DNA from 2 places in the Stenotrophomonas sp. Steno-Z4 genome. Region 1 is predicted to be linked to the other one. Evidence: riboswitches for the same ligand, from Rfam matches in the RefSeq annotation. Region 1 holds a riboswitch; the other holds the start of a gene.
What was found. Region 1 has a riboswitch for cobalamin ahead of btuB (TonB-dependent vitamin B12 receptor). Riboswitches for the same ligand answer to the same signal wherever they lie in the genome.

Region 2: it holds a riboswitch for cobalamin, as region 1 does, so the genes downstream of both, metE (5-methyltetrahydropteroyltriglutamate--homocysteine S-methyltransferase) here and btuB (TonB-dependent vitamin B12 receptor) in region 1, are expected to answer to the same signal.

The regions. Positions count from the first base shown of each region.
Region 1 is NZ_JBWJPC010000005.1:149,248-153,453, reverse strand. Features, by position in the region: gene AC06E7_RS13265 (GAF domain-containing protein) at 1-455, shown strand, start outside; gene AC06E7_RS13260 (TfoX/Sxy family protein) at 452-817, shown strand; gene AC06E7_RS13255 (histidine phosphatase family protein) at 814-1,398, opposite strand; cobalamin riboswitch at 1,493-1,716, shown strand; gene btuB (TonB-dependent vitamin B12 receptor) at 1,838-3,679, shown strand; gene gph (phosphoglycolate phosphatase) at 3,925-4,206, opposite strand, start outside.
Region 2 is NZ_JBWJPC010000002.1:376,558-380,763, forward strand. Features, by position in the region: gene metE (5-methyltetrahydropteroyltriglutamate--homocysteine S-methyltransferase) at 1-1,673, opposite strand, end outside; cobalamin riboswitch at 1,888-2,119, opposite strand; gene AC06E7_RS08115 (hypothetical protein) at 2,231-3,010, shown strand; gene AC06E7_RS08120 (sigma-70 family RNA polymerase sigma factor) at 3,081-3,650, shown strand; gene AC06E7_RS08125 (anti-sigma factor) at 3,647-4,206, shown strand, end outside.

The sequences.
Region 1 (4,206 bases):
GCAAGCCGGAACAGTACGGCCAGCTGCTGGCCCAGGCCCGTGCCCTGGTGCACGGTGAACGCGACCGCATTGCCAATGCCGCCAACCTGTCAGCGCTGGTCTACCACGCGCTGCCGCAGCTGAACTGGGTGGGTTTCTACCTGTTTGATGGCACTGAACTGGTGGTCGGCCCGTTCCAGGGCCTGCCAGCCTGCGTGCGCATTCCGCTGGACAAGGGTGTGTGCGGCGCGGCCGCCTCGCAGCGGGTAACCCAACGCATCGAGGACGTGGACGCCTTCCCGGGCCACATCGCCTGTGATTCGGCCTCGCGCTCGGAACTGGTGGTGCCGCTGGTCCACGGCGACACCCTGATCGGCGTGTTCGACCTGGACAGCCCGGTGCTGGCCCGTTTCGATGCCGATGACCAGGCCGGGCTGGAAGCCATCGCCGCGGTGTTCGTCGAGGCCCTGGGATGAGCACCAAGCTGCGCAACATCGGCCCCAAGAGCGCGGCCTGGCTGCGCCAGGTCGGTCTGCGCACTGCCGAAGACCTGGCCGCGGCCGGGTCGGTGGGCGCGTTCGTGAAGGTACGCCGCGCCGGCTTCAAACCGAGCCTCAACCTGCTCTACTCGCTCGAAGGCGCGCTGCAGGACTGCCACTGGCAGGAACTGCCCGAAGCGCGCCGCGCCGAGCTGGTGGCCGAATACGACGCGATCATCGCCGACAAGCCGCTGAAGAAGGCACCGCCGGCCTCGGGCCCGGTGTATGACCGCACCGTGGCCAACGATGACGATGCCGACGGCGGCGACGCCGCGTTCGACACCGACGACGACCGCTAGGGCGACGCCTGCTGCAACTCCAGTAGTTCCCCCCACAGCTCCCCATCGTCCCGCTCCACCCGCAGCTGCAGCCGCGTACCGTGGTCGATGCGCAGCGCCCAGCACATCGCCATCGGCAGCCCGCACACCTGCGACAGCACCATCCGCAACGGGCCGCCATGGCTGACCACCAGCGTTGGAACCGGCTCGGGCTCATCCAGCAGCCGATGCAATGCGCGCGCGATGCGGCGCTCGAAATGCCCCCAGCTTTCGCCATGCGGCGGCGGATTCGCATGCGCGTCCAGGTGGAATGCCTGCAGCGCCTGCATCGGCAGCGCCTGCAGCGGCTGGCCGTCCCAGTCGCCGAAATCCAGCTCCTCCCATTCCTCGTCCGCGATCACCTCCAGCCCGCGCGGCAGCGCCAACGCAGCGGCGGTGTCCAGCGCACGCCGGCGCGGTGAACTCAGCACGCGCTGCCAGTGCAGGTCGGCATGGCGTGCGCAGATCAGATGGATGCCCTGCACGTCCAGCGGCGGATCGGTACGCCCATCCAGGTGGTCGTCGCGGCCAGTGGCCGCGTGCCGGATCAGGTCCAGGATCATAGGGACTGCAACCACGTCAAAAAGCGAGGCGCATTCTAACCGCTGGCGTCGCACCGCCCCTGCCGGCAGTGCGCCGGCCGCCGGGCTTTGCTCTACACTGCGCCCACTTTCAGGTGACCTGCGGCGCAAGCCGGCAGGTTGAAACGGGAAGCCGGTGACGCAACAGGTCCTGCCTGCTGCCATTCCGGCGCTGCCCCCGCAACGGTAAGCGTGGAAGCCAGGCAACATGCCACTGTGCGCAAGCATGGGAAGGCGCCTGGCGCGATGGTCCGCCATCGGCCCGCGAGCCCGGAGACCGGCCTGGAAGACGACTGGTTGCGATGCGGCGGGCATGGCGGCGGCAAGCGGCGCCGTACCTGCGCCCGCCCACCGTCCCTGCCCCCGTTGACCGCCTCCCACAACCTTGCCGCGCGGGCGTGCGCGGTGTTTGGAGTCAACGATGAAGCTGCAGATCCGCCTTCTTTCCCTGGCCGTACTCTCGGCGCTGCCCGGTGTGGCCGCCGCACAGGACGATGCCACCGCACTGGACCAGGTGCTGGTGACCGCCACGCGCACCCCGATTGCCCTGCAGGACAGCATCTCGCCGGCGCAGGTGATCGACCGCGCCGAAATCGAGCGCAGCCAGGCGCCGTCGCTGCAGGACCTGCTGCGCGGCCGCGCCGGCATCAACCTCAACAACAGCGGTGGGCTGGGCAAGCAGAGCTCGCTGTTCCTGCGCGGCACCAATTCGGCCCACACCCTGGTGCTGGTCGATGGCGTGCGCATCAACACCGGCGACCTTGGCCTGGCCATGCTGCAGGACCTGCCGCTGGCGCAGATCGAACGCGTGGAAATCGTGCGCGGCCCGCAGTCCAGCCTGTACGGCGCGGACGCGATCGGCGGCGTGATCCAGATCTTCACCCGACGCAATGCCGGCGACTTCGCCCCCCACCTGCAACTGGGCGGCGGCAGCAACGGCCTGCGCGAAGCCAGCGGCGGCTTTGGCGGCACCGGCGCGCGCGGCTGGTTCGGCACCGACATCGCCTACCAGCACACCGACGGCATCAACTCCTGCAACGGTGATCCAGTCACCTTCGCCGGCTGCGGCGCCAACGAACCCGACCGCGACGGATACCGCAACCTGTCGATGAGCCTGCGCGGCGGCTACACGCTGACCGACAGCCTGAGCGTGGAAGGCACCGCGCTGCGCGCCGAAGGCGAGAACCACTACGACGGCTACTACAACTACTCCGAAACCCTGCAGCAGGTGCTGGGCGGCAAGGTCCGCTACACGCCGAGCGAGCGCTTCACCCTGACCGCCAACGTCGGCCGTGCCGACAACGAGTCGGACAACTACAACGACGACACCTGGCTGGGCGCCGCACAGACCCACCGCGACAGCGCCTCGGTGCAGGCCGACGTGGGCATCGCCGACGGCCAGCTGCTCAGCGCCGGCGTGGACTGGAGCCAGGACAACCTGGACGGCAGCAGCGCGGGCTATCTGGTCGACAGCCGCGACAACACCGGCGTATTCGTGCAGTACCAGGGCCGCTTCGGCGCGCACCACCTGCAGGCCAGCGTGCGCAACGACGACAACGAACAGTTCGGCAACCACACCACCGGCAGCTTGGGCTGGGGCATGGAACTGGGCAGTGGCTTCCGCCTCAATGCCAGCTACGGCACCGCGTTCAAGGCGCCGACCTTCAGTGACCTGTATGACCCGTGGAGCGGCGTGCCCGGGCTGGATCCCGAGAAATCCAAGAGCGCCAACCTTGGCATCGCCCAGCAGGGCGACAGCTGGCGCTGGGGCCTGGATGTGTATGAAACCCGCATCGATGACCTGATCACCTACGACGCCACCACCTTCATGATGTCGCAGGTGGAAAAGGCGCGGATCCGTGGCGCCGAGCTGACCGGCTCAATGACCGTGGCCGGCTTTGACCTCAGCGCACAGCTCAGCCACACCGACCCCCGCAACCGCACCGACGGCAGCGCCCAGTTCGACAACTGGCTGGCCCGCCGCGCGCAGGACACCGCGCGCCTGGACATCGACCGCCGCTTCGGTGGCTTCCGCGCCGGCGTGACCGCCTTCGGTGCCGGCAAGCGCTACGACAACGCCGACAACAGCGTGCGCCTGGCCGGGTATGGCACCGTGGACCTGCGCCTGGAATACGCGCTCAGCCGCGACTGGTCGGTGCTGGGCCGGGTCACCAATGTGTTCGACCGCGATTACGAAACGGTGGCCTGGTACAACCAGCCGGGCCGCGAGTACCGCCTGAGCGTGCGTTACCAGCCGAAGTAAACCGGCGTTGGCCGGCATCGCAAGGTGCCGGCCAACGGCCGGCGCTACCGGGTGCACGAGCACGGCTCGGCATCACCGCCGCTCCACGAGCAGGGTGCGGCGTCACGGCCGCTCCACGAGCAAAGTACGGCGTCACGGCCGCTCCACGGACACGGTAGGTGCCGACCGTTGGTCGGTACGGCGTCACGACCGCTCGACGAGCACGGTAGGTGCCGACCGTTGGTCGGCACGACGCCACGACCGCGCTACAACCCGGGCAACGCCCGCAGGTCGTCCACCACCGCCACCGCGTCCACCGTCGCCAGGTCCAGCCCGCGCGGATACCCGTACCGCACCAGCGCCACCGGCATGCCTGCATCCACCGCAGCGCGATAGTCGGTGATCGAATCCCCCACCATCAAGGCGGCCGTGGGGGCCACCCCGAATGCAGCGGCGATATGCCGCAGCGGTACGCCACTGGGCTTGCGCTCAGGCAACGAATCGCCGCCCAGTATCATCGCGAAGAAGTCCTGCACGCCCAGGTGGGC
Region 2 (4,206 bases), on a different contig from region 1:
GTCAGCATGCCCTTCATGGGGCGGTCGGTGAGCGATTGTGCGTACTGCGACCAGCGCACGGTCATGGGCTGTGGGCGGGTCACGTCGCCGTAGATCACCGGCGGCTTCACGCAGCGCGAGCCGTAGCTCTGCACCCAGCCGTTCTTGGTGAAGGCAAAGCCCTCCAGCTGCTCGCCGAAGTACTCCACCATGTCGTTGCGCTCGAACTCGCCGTGCACCAGCACGTCCAGCCCGATCTGCTCCTGGATGCGCACGCAGTGCTCGGTCTGGCTGGCCAGAAACGCATCGTAGTCGGCGTCGGGCAGGGTGCCGGACTTGTTGCGGGCGCGGGCCTCACGCACTTCCAGCGTCTGCGGGAAGGAACCAATGGTGGTGGTGGGGAAGCGCGGCAGCTTCAGTGCGGCGGCCTGGGCCAGGTGGCGCTGCGGGTAGCGGCTGTGGCGCTGTGCATCGGCCGGGGTCAGTGCGGCCAGGCGCGCGGCCACGGCGGGGTTGTGCACGCGCGGCGAGCGCTTGCGGGAGGCGACGCGCTCGCGCGAGAGCTCAAGCGCGGCTTCGGCGCGCGCCGGCGCGTCGATCGCATCGGCCAGCACGCGCAGCTCTTCCAGCTTCTGCTTCGAGAACGCCAGCCAGCCACGCAGTTCGTCGTCCAGCTTCTTCTCATGCGCCAGGTCCACCGGGCTGTGCAGCAGCGAACACGATGGCGCCAGCCACAGGAAATCGCTGCCCAGCTGGCCGTGGGCATAGCGCGCCAGCACCAGCGCGTTGTCCAGGTGGGTACGCCAGATGTTGCGGCCGTTGACCAGGCCGGCCGAGAGCACGCGGCCGGCGGGCAGGGCCTTGATCACCGCATCCAGCTGTTCCGGCGCGCGCACCAGGTCCACGTGCAGGCCATCCACCGGCAGCGAGGCCGCCAGTTCCAGGTTGTCGTCCAATGCGCCGAAGTAGGTGGCCACCAGCACCTTCGGGCGGGGGGCGTCGGCCAGCACGGCGTATGCGTGTTCAAACGCGGCGCGCGCCTCCGGGCTGAGGTCCTGCACCAGCGCCGGCTCATCCAGCTGCACCCACTGCGCGCCTGCGGCCAGCAGCTGGCCCAGCAGCTGCACGTACACCGGCAGCAGCGCATCCAGCAGGTCCAGCGCCGGGCTGCCGTCGGTGGTCTTGGACAGCAGCAGGAAGGTCACCGGGCCGATCAGCACCGGGCGGGTTTCGATACCCAGCGCCCTGGCCTGGCGGTACTCGGCCAGCGGCTTGTCGCCGCGCAGCGCGAAGCCCTGGCCGGCCTGCAGTTCGGGCACGAGGTAGTGGTAGTTGGTGTCGAACCACTTGGTCATTTCCAGCGCGTGCAGGTCGAAGCCATCGCGCTGCAGCCCGCGTGCCATCGCGAAATAGCCGGCCAGCGGATCGGCATCGGCCAGCGCGCGGTAGCGGGCGGGAATGGCATCGAACAGGAAGGCGGCATCCAGCACCTGGTCGTACAGGCTGAAGTCGTTGCTGGGTGGCACATCCACCCCGGCGTCGCGCTGCAGCTGCCAATGCGTGGTACGCAGGGCGGTGGCGGTGTCCTGCAGCGCTTCGGCGCTGCTCTGGCCGGACCAGTACGCTTCCAGCGCGCGCTTGAGCTCGCGTTTGGCGCCGATGCGGGGGAAACCCAGGTTGGTAACAGTGGTCATGGAACGTGTCCTCATTGCAGTAGCGGCATTGAGGAACGAAGGAACTGCGCGGCACCCACGCCATTGCTGCCGTGTCCGCCCCGCCAGCGACCTTCGCCCCCGCGGGCGAACCGGATGCCGTGAAGCGGACGCACGGGGGCAGCGCCACGCAGGACGCATGGCGGCAGGCCCCGGCAACCTCCCCGCGGACGTTCCAGGTCGAATCAGAGGACGGTCGTGTCCTCCGGCCGGGGCCGGTATTCGGGCTGATGGACACGGGCACGGAGCCCACCTACTTCCTGCCGCTTCCCAGGCGCCAAGCCCAGTGCTGTTGGCAGGTTTCGTTTCCACTCACCGCTGCGGGGCAGCTCCGGAATGGGTGCGCAAGGCACCGTCACCGGATTCCCGTTTAAACCCATCCCTTCATCTGCATGAAGAGATGGATACCTTCGACGAGCACAAGGTAGGCCGAGTTGGGGCGGCGGTCAAGGGGAGTGCGTGCACTGCCTTGTGCGGCCCACTGCATCCGTGCGCCCACTTGCCGCGTATCTCTCCAGCAACCTCCCATGGAAACCGGCATGCGCCGCCTCCCTCTCAGCTCGGCTGGACTGCTTCTGCTGCTGTTCCCGTTGCTGGCGCCTGCCCAGGCCGTGCAGCGGCAGGAAGGGCGCGCGTTCGCTGCGGATGGTGGTTCGTTGCTCTACCGCGAGACGCACTGGCTGCAGGGGCCGCCCGAGGCGTTGTCGCGGCTGGTGCTGTACCGCTGCGCGGACGGCCGCCCCTTCGCGCGCAAGTGGATGACGCCGCAGGGCAGCCCGCAGACGCCGGATTTCGCGCTGGAAGACGGCCGCGACGGCTACCAGGAAGGCGTGCGTGGGAATGGTGCGGCGCGCACGGTGTATGTGCGTGCCACTTCGGACGACAAGCTGGTCAGCCGCGCCTTGGAGGTGCCTGCGGGCGCGGTCGTCGACGCCGGATTCGACGCGGCCGTGCGCCGGCATTGGGCGGACCTGCTCGAAGGGCAGCCGGTGGCGTTCCAGTTCCTGCTGCCCAGCCGCCAGCGGCTGGTGCCGTTGAAGCTGCAACGCACCGCAGCGCTCACCTGGAAAGGGCAGCCGGCGCAGCAGCTGCAGATGAAGCTCGATGCCTGGTTCGGCTTCGCGGTGCCGGCGGTAACCCTCATCTATGCCAGCGCCGACCAGCGCCTGCTGCAGTTCACCGGCACCGGCAACGTACGTGACCACAAGGGGCGCTACCCGCAGGTGCGCGTGGAGTTCCCCTCGCCGCCCGTAGCCGCTGGCGCGGCCGAGCTTGCCACGGCGCGGGGGCAAGCGTTGGTGAAGACATGCGACTCATGAATACCCTCTTGCAGCCGACCTCAGGAGCAACGACCATGCAGGCTTGCTACCTGCCGACACCGAGCCCGCGATGCCTGAGCTGGATGCTTCCGATACCGCCGCATCAACACGCTTGGACCGGCTTCTGGTCCAGGTGGCCGAGGGCGACCGCCAGGCGTTCGAGTCCGTTTACCAGCTGGCCTCGGGCCGGCTGTTCGCGATCTGCCTGCACACCCTGCGCGACCGCCGCGATGCCGAAGAGGTCCTGCAGGACGTCTTCACCACGGTCTGGCGCAAGGCCACCCAGTTCGATGCCACGCGGGCCTCGGCCATGACCTGGCTCTCGATGATGGCGCGCAACCGCGCGATCGACCGCCTGCGCTCGGCCCCGCCGCGCCCGCTGGATGAGCTTTCCGTGGCCGAAGAGATTCCCGATTTCGCGCCGCAGCCGGCGCAGGCGGCCGAGCACGCCTCCGACCGCGAGCGTCTGGATGATTGCCTGGATACCCTGGAACCGCGCCGCCGCTCGCTGATCCGCAGTGCGTTCCTGCACGGTGCCAGCTATGAAGAGCTGGCCCGCCGCATCGGTTCGCCGCTGGGTTCGGTGAAGAGCTGGATCCGGCGCGGGCTGGGCCAACTGCGGGTGTGCCTCGAACGATGAACATCCGCGACCTTCACGATATTCAAGACGACGGCCAGCCGCCGAGCGCCGACATCCTGGCCGGCGAATACGTGCTGGGCGTGCACGACGCCGCCGAGCGCCTCAAGATCGAACACCGCATCGCCACCGACCCGGGCTTCGCCCGGCTGGTCGAGCAGTGGCAGGTGCGGCTGGCCCCGCTGCTGGAAGAGCTCGGCAGCGAGGCGGTGCCGGCGCACCTGTGGCCGCGCATCCGCAGCGAGCTGGGCTGGCCGGCGGTGACCGCCGCGCCCAGGCTCTGGCAGCGCACCGGCTTCTGGCAGGGCATGACTGCCCTGGCGGCGGCGCTGGCACTGGTGGCGGTGTTCAACCGCCAGCCGCTGCCCACCGCCCCGTCCACCCCGGTGGCCGTCACCCCGGCGCAGACCCCGGCCGAGCCGGAGCAGGCGACCAAGCCGGTCACCCCGCTGCTGCACGACGATGGCACGCCCGGCTGGCTGGCCTCGGTCGACAAGGCACAGGGCAAGGTGTTGATGGTGCCCGTCCCCGCACCGGCCGATGCGGCTGGCCGCGCACC